2 regions of the Lacrimispora sphenoides JCM 1415 genome follow, and region 2 is predicted to be linked to the other one. Evidence: a T-box and tRNA genes for the amino acid it is inferred to sense, from the RefSeq annotation. Region 2 holds a T-box; the other holds one or more tRNA genes.

Region 1 (6,972 bases), 2.1 Mb from region 2:
CAATCGGTCCGGAGCACGGAACTGCAGGAGTACCAATGCAGAATGGAAATGCTGGAGGAGCAGTACGAACGTCAGGTGCGGCATTACAAATCATATCAGAAATACACGGAAAGCTTCCGGGCCTTCAAGCATGACTACCGATCCATGATGGTAGTATTAAAATCATTGATCCGGTCAAATGATAATGAAAAGGCTCTTCTTCTGATTGATGACATGTTTGAAGAGATGCAGAAAAAAGTGGTTGTCCATAAAAAATACTCCGACAGCGTTGTTCTGGACGCCATGCTTCAGGATCTTACCAATATTTGCGAAGAAAATCAAATTCTTCTTTCATCAAACGTTTTTATTCCTCGTAACACGGGGTTGTCGACAATTGATGCAGTCCGTATTTTTTCGAATTTTACAAACAATGCAGTGGAAGCATGCCAAAAGGTCCCGGTTTCAGATCGGTTTATAGAAATTGTCAGTGCTAACGAACTGAAGTGGGTCACGCTTCAGGTGGTCAATTCCTATGACGGCAAATCACACGTACATAACGGAAAATTCCTTACAACCAAGCCAGAAAAGCAATGTCATGGACTGGGGCTGGTAATCGTGGAACAAATTGCAGAAGGTTTAGGTGGATTTGTAATATATGAAGAGGATTTTAAAAACAAGAAATTCCTGGTCAGGGTCCATATTCCAAGGTTAAGCGAGAACCTGACCAAATGAAAAAGAATTGGGGCAAGCTGTTTCCTGCCTTGCCCTGATTTACAATCCCGGCCAGTCAATCGGATATTTGCATTCTCCTTCGCTGCTTGATGAGGCTAAATCTGCTCTTTCTTTTTGCTTTTTTTGCATGCATACATTCTCCGGTCCACTTCCTGCAAAAGATTTGACGTAGTATATCCAGATTCTGTGTTAAAAGACAAAATGCCGTGGCTGAACGACAACCCATAGGGCTTTGAAGCTGTGCACTCCAGCGTTTTCAGTAAACAGTGCATACGTGATATGATTTTTTCAGCAGTATTCTCCATACAGTTTTTAAAGATGATGAAAAATTCATCGCCGCCATATCGGCAGACAACATCCGAACTGCGAACAGAGTGTAAAATCACCTTCGCAATGCTCTTAATGGTATAATCACCCTCATCGTGTCCATATGTGTCATTAATTACCTTTAAGTTGTCAATGTCAATAAAGACCAGGCAACTTGGAACGTCGCCGTATAACAAGGTCTTTTCCAGTTCCTTCAGCCCTGCTTCCCGGTTATATACACCCGTCATGATATCTGTCGACGCAGTCATCTGCAAGCGGTGTTCTCTGGTTTTCCAATCACTGACATCCTCGATAACATACAGGTACAGGACCTGACCATTGGGCAGTATGCACCTGTTTGACATAATCCGATACCATGTATTATTGCTGTCATCATAAACTTCACGAAAAACCGGAAAGTTATCCTGCTCTCCGAGCTCTGCGATCAATGTCAGCAGGGCATTGCCCTGAACCTGCTGAATCGTTAAATATTCAATATCCCTCAATATCCGTTTCGCAGGGCGATTGGCATATACCACATGTCCGCCAAAATCTACCTCTAACACAGAAATATGAAGGAGATCAAGCGCCTGAAGGATTTGATGATAACGCCAGCTGCTGACAGGAGCTGGAATCTTCCCGGCAGCCTCCCCGTTATCTCGTATCGATGCGCCTGCAACCCGGTCAATCAATCCATTAAACATCTCAAACAGTTCTCCGGTATACTCAAGCTTGCTGACCACATATCCTTCTTTAAGCAGTTTCCCGCTTTGGGTAAAAACAGAGAGCCGCGAGTGCAGCTGCTTTAGGGGACCGGACAGATAATTGTGCCTGGTAGGAAGTGGTCCATTCAGCCTTCCTTCCGATAAGTCAATCGCCAGATGGTTCATTTCATTGATATCATGAGTCAATTGATTGATCTGTCCAATAAGTTCCTGCCATTCCGGCGAAGAGTCCTCTGCCTCCAAAAAGCCGCATTGTTTCCCAGACAGCAAGTTATCTAAAAAATTTTGTATTGTTATAAGCATCGTATGATCTTCCTGGTTCATCCCCTGCCTCCTAATCATGACTCATACCTATACTCCTGCCGCCCCTTATCCAAGGCTCTCAGCCGCAAACCGGCAGGTTCGGTCTCCGGTAGACCAGCAGTCAATCTCTTTCACTCGGAACTGACAACCGCTGTAAACTTCCAGAATCCCCGCTATAAAGCCTTCATCATAATCACAAACCGTCTTTCCTGAAATGGGAAGGCCGGAACAATCCAGATCCTCTGAAACGGTCAGTGTAAATGACAGGGAATCCATATCCATTCGTTCCATACGCAGGATACCAATCTTCAGCTCCATCAGCTTATTCGTTAAATTGGCGATGAAGAAATCAAAATCGCCCGAAAGATCCAGTACATTTTTTGCCAGTTCTTTACCTGCCAAGTGCCCGGCAGCCCTAAACAGGCGGCTGGAAGTCTCCTCGTCATATTCACGGGCCAGGATATCCTTTAAGGTGTATTGCAGCAGACGGTAAACAAGCACCGGTACATCAGAGCCCATATTCTTTCTTCCCTCATTAATGTTTCCAAGGGATTCCCAGGTGAACTGAGATGGTTTGCTTTCATAAATCATAAAAACTCCTCCTTAATATGTACTGTAAAATGATAACAAAGCCCCCCGCCGATTCTGGACAATCGCATACGAGAGAAAGTTCATAACTCTTTACCGGCTTACATCAGACTTGGAAGGCTTACGATTCATAGGGAGAAATATATATTCATTTTATTGTACAAGATTTATTTTGCTATTATGAACAATCTGTTTCAAATTGCCTTTTTAATGTCCTAAATAATTCATGGCAGAGTATAAAGTCTACCCCTATGGAGGGACCGCGTATGTGTCATGATTTAACGTCCGCTTATTACTCATTCTGAATAATTTGTTGTAAAGTTTGCTTTCTCTTGTATTCTCCTAAGAAAATTATGGATCTTTTCAGTACACTATTAAACTAGCATACCAGAAAATCTTTTATGTTATCTATCAATGTTCCAAAATATCATTTTTATGTTCCAAAGTGAATAAAATAAAATTCATTACTGCAAAATTATTGAAAATCCGAATATTTATATCATTTTATTATAGAGGGAATAAGGATTAAGAATCGATCAAGAATGAAAAGAAACCCATTCTTGACTAATGCCAAAAATAGGTTTCTTTTGCTAAAGCGGGTGATGGGAATCGAACCCACGTATCCAGCTTGGAAGGCTGGTGTTCTACCATTGAACTACACCCGCACGGAATTTCTGAAGTTTTTCAAAAGTGCTTTGAAAAGCACAATGCCCAAAGCCGGAATCGAACCAGCGACACGAGGATTTTCAGTCCTCTGCTCTACCAACTGAGCTATCTGGGCATAACCACCTGCAACACGAATAATTCTACAAGATTTCTACCATATTGTCAAGACAAGTTTTCTAAATTATCTCAAAAAAATATAATTCTCAGTAAAATCTTTAAAACATATCACATGCCTGGTCAAAACTTACACACCTTGAATATCTGGAATTCCACATTTTCTCATTATAATATTTGTAGGATTGTTCCGCCGTCATATACTCATTATCAACAGTTGTATTGCAATAAGCCGGAACAACAATTTCAAATCCATGTTCAAAACCGCACTTTATTGTTGCATCTATGCAGTAATCGGTCTGCAGACCTGTAATCATAATAGTATCTTCGTTTTTAGAGCGCAGGTATTTTAATAAACCAGTATCCCTAAATGCACTATTAACATGTTTATCAAATATCTTTTCCTCATTCATTGGAGCAAATTTTTCAAATATTTCAAATCCTTTTACGCCCTTAGTCAGCTCAAAACCATCATCGTGACGAACATAAATAATCTCTATGCCCTTGGTTCTTGCTAAATGAATTAATTGCTTCATGTTATTTACAAATGTTTCATATTGAAACAATTCATTTGTAACAATCATATCCTGTGTATCTACTACCAACAATACCATTTAAATACCCCTTTATTCTATTGTTTTCCAGAGCAGCTGTCCATTTTCGAAAATCACTTCCATTCGCCCGGTATCCTTTAGCCAGGAAAGATAAGAGCGGATCGTGCTGCCAACGAGTACATATTGCTCAAAATTCATTAACAGACCATAGTCATTGAAAAGCTGCTGTAAAACCTTTTCAAAGATAATCGGATCTTTACAAATTTCAAGTATCTTATCTGCTATTTCATGTACCTTGTTAATGTTAATCTGAGCGAGCGGGGCGATATCATCCGTTGCTTCTGCGTGGGCAGGGATGAAAACCTTTGCTTTCAGGGTCTTTACCATTTCCAAGGTGTCAAGGTAAGCGGATACATCATAAATAAACCCGATCTGGTATTTTTCCAGTGTTTCTTTGCTCGACAGACAGTCTGCCAAATAAACGACGTCATCCATATCTCTAAAACCCACCATATCAAAAAAATGACCGGGAAGAGGAATCACACTCATACCCTTCGGAAGAACCCCCTCTGTAAGGTGTTCTGCACTGCTTTCCTGAGCCATCAGGAATTTGTGCTTTAAGTCCTTTGGCGGGAATCCGCCATACAGGAAAGAAGGCTCAAGGATGGTGTGGTTCGTAAAGTCGCATTCAATACCGGGGGCATAAACTTTGCATCCGGTTTGATTCTGTAAATACTTATTGCCTCCGATATGATCGGCATTTGAATGGGTATTATAAATTGCCGTCAGCCGCCAGCCATTGGCATCCAGTATCTGCCTGACTTTCCGCCCGGCATCTTTGTCACTTCCGCTGTCAATAAGGCATACTTCCGTATCGTTAAGCTTAACAATGCCAATCTTTGCCGGGCTTTGAACATAATAACTATTTGTGCTAACCTGATTTAACTCATACATTTGGGAAACCTCCATATAGTAGAAATCCTTTGAAAACTGTAGTTTTAATGCTGATAATGATCTTACAGGAAAGGAAGAGTCGGATCTTTCCGGACAGACCTTCCTTTCCGCTCCGAAATCCTGTCTCCTTCTTCCACCCTTCCGCAAAGCAGCGGGCTATGTTCATCGTATAATGTGCGTCTCCTCTTCACTGCCTCCACACTGTCATTGGCATAGCAATACTTACAACCGGCCAGGCAGGTGTCATAAGTTCCCACTTCAACGCTTTCCATGCATCCACATTCTGTTCTTTGATTTTTATCCTTCCTCCGGCATACCGGACCGCCGATTAAGTATTCCGCCATCGCAGGGTCAATGCAGCTTCCTCGTGAAATCCCGGCAGAACTTAAATCAGCTATTTCCGCACATGCTTCAATCCTGAGTCCGTAAGTACCTGCAATCGCAGCCAGTCCTTTGCCCAGCCTTTTCATCCCTTCTTCATCCAATTCTTCTACCGGGATTCCCTTCATGTTACGTTCCGTCTTTCCATACTTGTCCAGAAAACTGATCACTACTTTTTCCGCAGAACCGCATACACCTCTGGCGATTTCTTCAAAGGCCCGCAAATGGTATTCCTCTCTGTAACGGCCGTTAAGGAATATGGGATCATACCGCCAGACCATACGGCTTTTTCCCACTTTTTCTGCCGTTTCCCGGAAAATATCGATCAAATGCCTTTTATCCGGCAGTCCAGGCTCAACATCATTTCCATATCCCGTCAATGTAAATTGGATATAGTAAGGGATGCTTCCAAGTTCCCGGATTCGTTTCATCATAGGCTCCGGATTTTTTGTCCAGAATACCATAAGCTCCACCTGCTCCGGAGATAGGTCGATCCGGCTGATCTGATGGCTGTTCATGGGGTTTTTTACATAAAGATACCCTTCTTCCAGCCTGTTAAAAAACCAATCCGAATAAAATTGTGGAATATCAGTCCGCCTGCTGACACTGAGTATCATAGTTCTCACTCCTGTTTCTTCTTAGTAAGATCATTATAAGCATTCCATACGCCCGCTTCAACCTCTTTCACTTTTTTAAGAATTTCGAATATGGCATCTGTCTGGAATAAGTTGGCATAATGTTTTGCCTAATAACTGGGAATTCTGATATATGAAATGAAGCCGTTTTCTATCATCATCTACAATTGGAGGAACCCCATGAAAAATGAACCTGTATTTTTAACTGACAAAAATCATAACGTCATTTTGGAAGCCATCTCTGGTACTCCCAATGCTGCGCTTCCGGACAGTTTGAAACCTTTTGAAATATTGGAACCTAATACTTCGGATGGTGCCACGGAAAAACATGTTCCGGTCATTGAGACAGAAGGAAATCATGTGACTGTAAAGGTGGGCAGCACGTTCCATCCCATGACCGAGGAACACAACATTTCCTGGGTCTGCTTACAGACAACGGCAGGAAGTGTCATGAGAGTAAGCTTAAGCCCTGACTGTGAACCGGTGGCCTGCTTTACTCTGGAGAACGGTGATTCTCCAAAAGCCGCTTTTGCCTACTGCAATCTTCACGGATTCTGGAAAACAGAGGCGTAACGAAAAAAGTATTCCCTGAAGTACACTCAAGGAAAGAGGCATTCTCTGTTTCCAATATCGCCGCAGGATCATAATCCTGCGGCGATTCTTATGCCCTCCTTCTATCCTTTTTGCTTGGGGCGATCGCAACCAGGCCTTTCTTTTCAAGGCTTTTAATCAACTGCGTAACGTTTTGCTTCGTAGCCCCTAATTTATTGGCAATATATTTATTGTCTTTTAGTATACAACGATTTGAATCATTTATCAACGTTCCTACCGTTTCTTAAAAAACTTGATAGTTTCCTGAAACGAATCATACTGTCCCTTTGCATTTCCCTCAACCGTTCCGCCAGAAGTAAATATTCCGCCATTCATGGGCATTTCGAGGGTAAAACTAATCGGAATCACAAAATCCTCCAATAATATTTATTTACAATTTATCGGTAATCGTTAGGCTTAATGCTTAACAATTATCCTTTTTGT
Region 2 (6,972 bases):
ACCCCAGTTTTTTTGCAGCGGCTGTAAAGCCTCCGGTTTCTGCAATTGTGGTAAAATAATAAAGCTGCTTTGAATTAATTGGATTCATTGGGATATCCTCTATTTCATATTTATGTATTGTATTATTATACCAAAATGGTATAATGTTACAAGGTATTATTCCAAAAATGTATTTAATTTTTAAAAGCGGAGGAATATTAGGATGAAAAAGCTCCTGAAATATTTAAAGGACTATAAGGCAGAAAGCATTATGGGGCCGTTATTTAAGCTTCTGGAAGCCTGCTTTGAATTATTGGTGCCTCTTGTAGTGGCAAAGGTGATTGATGTAGGGATCAAGTCTCAGAATATGCCTTATATCCTTAAAATGGGCGGATTATTGGTGCTGCTTGGTGTCATAGGCCTTGTCTGTTCTATTACGGCCCAGTATTTTGCGGCAAAAGCAGCGGCTGGATTCGGAACTTCTCTCCGAAATGATTTGTTTGCCCATATCAACAAACTCTCGTACCAGGAAATAGACTCCACTGGGACTGCGACTCTGATTACCCGTATTACCAGCGATGCCAATCAGGTACAGTCTGGAGTGAATTTATTCCTTCGTCTGTTCCTTCGTTCCCCGTTTGTGGTATGCGGCGCCATGATCATGGCATTTACCATCAATGCCAGGGCAGCTCTTGTTTTTGTGGTACTTATCCCTGTTCTTTCCATTGTAGTATTCGGCATTATGCTGATCAGCATCCCATTGTACAAAAAGGTGCAGAAGCAATTGGACCAGGTGCTTTTGGCTGTCAGGGAGAATCTGGAAGGAGTCCGTGTCATCCGTGCGTTTGACCGCCAAAATGATGAAATACGCAGGTTTGATGAGGAAAATGGCCTTTTAGTACGCTTTCAGGTTTTCGTAGGAAAAATTTCAGCCTTAATGAATCCCCTTACCTATGTGCTGATCAACTTAGGTGTCATCGTTTTGATAAACACCGGTGCCAGACAGGTGCAGAGCGGCATCATCACTCAGGGAGCTGTGATTGCATTAGTAAATTACATGTCCCAGATTTTAGTTGAGCTTGTAAAGCTGGCAAATCTGATCATCACGATTTCAAAGTCCTTAGCCTGTGCAGGCCGGATTAGCGCTGTGTTTGAACAGAAACCAGCCATTACAGAAGTTACTCATAAGGCTGTGGAAGAGAAACAGGATGCTCCCAAAGTAGAATTTGACCATATGACTTTTGCCTATGCAGGTGCCAAGGATGCGGCATTAAGCGGTTTATCCTTTCAGGTCATGAAGGGGGAGACCATTGGAATCATCGGAGGAACAGGCTCCGGTAAGACCACCCTGGTTAATTTAATACCCCGGTTTTATGAGGTCACAGAAGGATCCGTAAAGGTGGGAGGAGTTGACGTAAGGCGATATCCTTTGGGCCAGCTGAGGGAGCTGGTGGGAATTGTCCCACAAAAGGCAGTGCTTTTTAAAGGAACCCTTCGGGAAAATATGAAGTGGGGGAAAAAGGAAGCAACGGATCAGGAGATTTATGAGGCTCTTGCAACTGCCCAGGCAAAGGATTTTGTAGAGGAAAAAGGAGAAGGACTGGAGCTTATGATCCAGGCTGGAGGAAAAAACCTTTCCGGCGGGCAGCGGCAGAGGCTTGCCATTGCCAGGGCATTGGTAAAAGATCCTCAGATACTTATCATGGATGACAGCGCTTCTGCCCTGGATTTTGCTACTGATGCCAGGCTTAGAAAGGCAATTAAAGAAAGTACCGGGAATATGACTGTGTTCCTGGTATCCCAGAGAGCTTCCAGCATTAAAAATGCGGACAGGATCCTGGTCTTAGATGACGGGCAGATGGCAGGCTGGGGAACTCATGAGGAACTGTTAACTTCCTGCCAGGTTTACCGGGAAATATGCTTATCCCAGCTGTCAAAAGAGGAGGTGCAATAACATGGACGTAAAAAAATACAGATCCACTGTCAGCCGGATCTTTCAATGCATTGGCCGTTATAAATGGGGAGTTGCTGCTTCCCTGGCCTGTGCCTTTGTCACAGTTTTGCTGACTTTATACGTTCCCATCCTCACAGGCCGGGCCATTGACTGCATTGTGGGGGCAGGGGCTGTTGATTTTGCCGGCATGTGGACGATTTTAAAACAAATCGGAGTCATCATTGCAATAACAGCGGCAGCCCAGTGGCTTATGAGCCATATTAACAATCTGGTTACTTACCGGGTGGTAAAGGATATCAGAACCCAGGCATTTAATAAGCTGGAGATCCTTCCTTTAAAATATATTGACTCCCATTCTCACGGAGATATTATAAACAGGATTATCACGGATATCGACCAGTTTTCCGACGGTCTGTTAATGGGCTTTACCCAGCTGTTTACCGGAGTCCTTACCATTTTAGGAACCTTGGTTTTCATGTTTTCCATGAATCCGGCCATAACGGTTGTGGTGGTTCTGGTAACACCTGTTTCCCTGTTTGTCGCCAGCTTTATTGCAAGAAAGACCTTCCGCATGTTCAAGATGCAGTCTCAGACAAGAGGGGAGCTGACTTCTCTTGTAGAAGAGATGCTGGGAAATCAGAAGGTGGTGCAGGCCTTTGTCCACGAAGCCGATGCACAGGAAAAATTTGAAGATATTAATGAAAATTTGCGTGTCTGGAGCCTGAAAGCCACATTTTTTTCTTCCATTACAAATCCAGCCACCCGCTTTGTGAACAGCCTGGTTTATGCCAGCGTTGGAATCGCCGGAGCCTTTGCGGCTGTAAAAGGACTTTTAACCGTAGGACAGCTTTCCAGTTTTTTAAGCTATGCCAATCAATATACAAAACCATTTAATGAAATATCAGGAGTGGTTACTGAGCTTCAAAATGCCCTGGCCTCTGCTGCACGAGTGTTTGAACTGATTGACGAGGAGCCTCAGGTCCCGGAGGAGCCGGACGCTGCAGTTCTTGGCAACGCAAAGGGAGAGATTTCTCTGGAACATGTGTACTTTTCCTATAATCCTGAGGTCGCCTTGATTGAGGATATGAATTTAAACGTACGTAAGGGCCAGAGAGTAGCTATCGTAGGCCCTACGGGCTGCGGAAAAAGCACGGTGATCAATCTTCTCATGCGTTTTTATGATGTGGATTCCGGTTCCATCCGGGTAGATGGGACAGATATACGCCATATGACCAGACAAAGCTTAAGAACCAGTTACGGTATGGTGCTGCAGGAGACATGGCTTAAGTCAGGGACCATTCGTGAAAATATTGCATATGGAAAGCCGGATGCGGATGAGGAAGAGATCATTCTGGCGGCAAAGGAGGCTCATGCCCACAGTTTTATCAGGCGTATGCCGGAAGGATATGATACCATTATCTCGGAAGACGGCGGAAATTTATCCCAAGGCCAGAAGCAGCTTTTATGCATTGCCAGAGTTATGCTGTGCCTTCCTCCCATGCTGATTCTTGATGAAGCCACTTCATCCATTGATACCAGAACCGAGATAAAAATACAGAAGGCATTTGGAAAGATGATGGAAGGGCGTACCAGTTTTATCGTCGCTCACCGTCTTTCTACAATTAAAGAAGCGGATGTGATACTGGTAATGAGGGATGGCCATATCATTGAGCAGGGAACTCATGAAAGCCTGCTTTCCCAAAATGGATTTTACGCACAGCTTTATAACAGCCAGTTTGCTGTGTAGTTTCCAAAAGATAATAAAAAACAGCGTCAGAAAGATATTTGGATATGATTTCTGACGCTGTTCTTTTTTTCTCTGTTATGATATACTTTATAAAGTTCAACATTAGTAATAATAACTATATAAAAGGCGGTAGGATTATGTTTGAAATCATTATGGAAACCAGGAGAGTCTGTTTCAGCCCCGTAAGAATTCCTTTGCAGTTTACGGATAAGGGGAGGGGGGATGGATGATTATTATAATCACATTACAGGCGGTTTAAGATATTGATTCTGTAAAAGACAGTATAAAAGTCTTGGCCGATTTTATGGTTTAAAAGAACAGGGGGAAAAAATGAGTTTTTTAGATATTATGTTGTTGGGTGCACTGTTAACAGAGAGTGTGCTTTTAGTTGCGTTGGCCCATTTTTATAATAAAGAAAAAGAAAAAGTTCAGATTGAGAAAACAAAAAGAGCCGAAGATAAGGAGTATATTGATATTTTTATAGAGCATCTGGAAAAACGGGCTGAAACCTATGAAATACTCCTTGAATTTAAAAGAATTTTAGAAGAAGCTTATAAGGATGCGATTTAAGAAAGGAAAACGGGCAGAGACCCGACGTATTTCCTTCTGATATAATCCATATGAAAATAATCCTTGACATTTTGAACATCCGTTATTACAATGGTACGTAACGTTACAATTAAAAACATCAAATGCAATGAAGGTGTAAGTAAATCCTTATTTTCTTCCAGAGAGAAGGGGCCATCGGCTGTAAGCCCTTTTAAGTTCAGCTAAGAGATTGAATTTCCCACCGAAGCAGCATGATTGAAACCAGTGGCGGCTTTGGCTGCCGTTCTGGCGGGTAAGTCATGACGTCAATACACGTTACGTATACCGAGTGCCTGTGTCATACGCAGGAATCAGGGTGGTACCGCGAATATAGCTTCGTCCCTTTTTGGGGCGGAGCTTTTTTAGTTATTTCGATGTTAAAGCAGCAAAAGTAAAATATGATCATGAAAAGAAGGAGAGCACGATGATGGACCAATTGGAAAAAATCAAACAGGAAGCGTTAAAGCAGATTGAAGCTTCCGATGCGCTGGAAAAATTAAACGATATTAAAGTTGCTTATCTTGGAAAAAAGGGTGAGCTGACCAGTGTATTAAAGAGTATGAAGGATGTTGCTCCGGAAGACAGGCCAAAGGTGGGGCAGATGGTAAATGACGCCCGGGCCGTGATCGAGGGGAAATTAGAGGATGCCATATCCGCCCTGCAAAAAAGAGCCAGAGAAGAACAGCTGAAAAAGGAAGTAATTGATGTAACCCTTCCCGGCAGACGGAATAAGGTAGGCCACACCCATCCAAATACCATTGCTCTGGAAGAGGTTGAGAGAATCTTCGTTGGTATGGGATATGAGGTCATTGAAGGACCGGAAGTGGAATACGATTCCTATAACTTTGAAAAACTGAATATACCTAAGAATCATCCGGCAAGAGACGAGCAGGATACCTTTTATATCAGTGACAACATCGTATTAAGAAGCCAGACATCACCGGTTCAGGTCAGGACCATGGAAAAGGGCAAGCTGCCGATCCGCATGCTGGCTCCCGGCCGTGTATTCCGGTCTGATGAGGTGGATGCAACCCATTCCCCTTCCTTCCACCAGATTGAAGGACTAGTGATTGATAAAAATATCACATTTGCGGATTTAAAGGGAACCCTTGCAGAGTTTGCAAGAGAGCTTTTTGGTCTGGAGACAAAAGTAAAATTCCGTCCGCACCATTTCCCGTTTACAGAACCAAGCGCGGAGATGGATGTTACCTGTTTCAAATGCGGCGGAAAAGGCTGCCGTTTCTGTAAAGGTTCCGGCTGGATTGAGATTCTTGGCTGCGGCATGGTTCATCCAAATGTGCTTACAATGAGCGGAATCGATCCCAATGAATATTCCGGCTTTGCATTCGGAGTTGGATTGGAGCGGATTGCCCTGTTAAAATATGAAATCGATGACATGAGATTATTATATGAGAACGACATCAGATTCTTAAAACAGTTTTAAGGAAAGGGAGATAGATCAATGAATACACCATTATCATGGATTAAAGCATACGTTCCGGATTTAAACGTGACGGCACAGGAATATACAGATGCTATGACGCTTACCGGATCAAAGGTTGAGGGCTATGTTTGCCTGGATAAAAACTTAGAGAAAATAGTAGTTGGACAGATATTATCCATTGAACGTCATCCGGATGCGGATAAACTGATCATCTGCCAGGTTAATGTTGGAGCGGAAACCGTACAGATCGTTACAGGTGCATCCAATGTAAAGACCGGAGATAAAATTCCTGTGGTATTAGACGGAGGCAAGGTGGCAGGAGGCCATGACGGCGGCGCCCTTCCGGAAGAAGGAATCCGGATCAAGAAGGGGAAACTGAGAGGAATTGAATCCTGCGGCATGATGTGCTCCATTGAAGAGCTGGGCTCTTCCAATGAAATGTATCCGGATGCACCGGAAAGCGGGATTTACATTCTTCCTGAGGATACGGAAATAGGTGCTGATGCTATAGAAGTGCTGGGCCTTCGTGATTCCGTATTTGAATACGAAATCACCTCAAACCGTGTGGACTGCTACAGTGTAATAGGAATTGCAAGAGAAGCGGCTGCTACCTTCCGTAAGCCCTTTGTACCTCCGGTGGTAACAGCAACAGGAAACAGTGAGGATATCCATGACTATTTAAAGATTTCCGTAGAGGATAGCCGACTTTGTCCCCGTTATTGTGCAAGAATGGTGAAAAATATCAAGCTTGCTCCTTCCCCGGCCTGGATGCAGAGACGCCTTGCAGCATGCGGAATCCGTCCTATTAATAATATCGTGGATATTACCAATTATGTAATGGAAGAGTATGGTCAGCCAATGCATGCCTTTGACTATGACCTGCTTTCAAATCATGAAATCGTTGTAAAATGCGCGGGAGAAGGCGATACCTTCCAGACTCTTGACGAACAGGAAAGAAAGCTGGACAGCACCGTTCTCATGATCAACGACGGAGAAAAGGCAGTAGGAATCGCCGGTATCATGGGCGGAGAAAACTCCAAAATCACCGATGAGGTGAAGACCATGGTGTTTGAAAGTGCCTGCTTTGATGGAACCAATATCCGCCTTTCTTCTAAAAAAGTCGGATTAAGGACCGATGCTTCCGGTAAATTTGAAAAGGGTCTTGATCCTAACAACGCTGAGGAAGCGATTAACCGCGCGTGCCAGCTGATTGAGGAGCTGGGTGCAGGAGAAGTCGTAGGCGGCATGATTGACATATAT

The links. A T-box is a leader RNA that pairs with one kind of tRNA and senses whether it is charged. The one in region 2 lies ahead of pheS (phenylalanine--tRNA ligase subunit alpha), so its partner is inferred to be a tRNA-Phe.
Region 1: it has a tRNA-Phe gene. The T-box ahead of pheS (phenylalanine--tRNA ligase subunit alpha) is inferred to sense a tRNA for this amino acid. The anticodon was not compared.

The regions. Positions count from the first base shown of each region.
Region 1 covers NZ_LT630003.1:4,082,339-4,089,310, forward strand. Annotated here, with positions in the region: gene BMX69_RS18510 (sensor histidine kinase) at 1-711, shown strand, start outside; gene BMX69_RS18515 (GGDEF domain-containing protein) at 807-2,066, opposite strand; gene BMX69_RS18520 (V4R domain-containing protein) at 2,112-2,636, opposite strand; tRNA gene BMX69_RS18525 (tRNA-Gly) at 3,228-3,298, opposite strand; tRNA gene BMX69_RS18530 (tRNA-Phe) at 3,342-3,414, opposite strand; gene BMX69_RS18535 (cysteine hydrolase family protein) at 3,515-4,027, opposite strand; gene BMX69_RS18540 (MBL fold metallo-hydrolase) at 4,040-4,921, opposite strand; gene BMX69_RS18545 (DUF1848 domain-containing protein) at 4,984-5,919, opposite strand; gene BMX69_RS18550 (desulfoferrodoxin family protein) at 6,118-6,510, shown strand; gene BMX69_RS25270 (MarR family winged helix-turn-helix transcriptional regulator) at 6,599-6,757, opposite strand; gene BMX69_RS24950 (hypothetical protein) at 6,763-6,897, opposite strand.
Region 2 covers NZ_LT630003.1:1,959,427-1,966,398, reverse strand. Annotated here, with positions in the region: gene BMX69_RS08765 (LysR family transcriptional regulator) at 1-88, opposite strand, end outside; gene BMX69_RS08760 (ABC transporter ATP-binding protein) at 203-1,933, shown strand; gene BMX69_RS08755 (ABC transporter ATP-binding protein) at 1,935-3,680, shown strand; gene BMX69_RS08750 (hypothetical protein) at 4,011-4,250, shown strand; T-box leader at 4,369-4,615, shown strand; gene pheS (phenylalanine--tRNA ligase subunit alpha) at 4,693-5,712, shown strand; gene pheT (phenylalanine--tRNA ligase subunit beta) at 5,731-6,972, shown strand, end outside.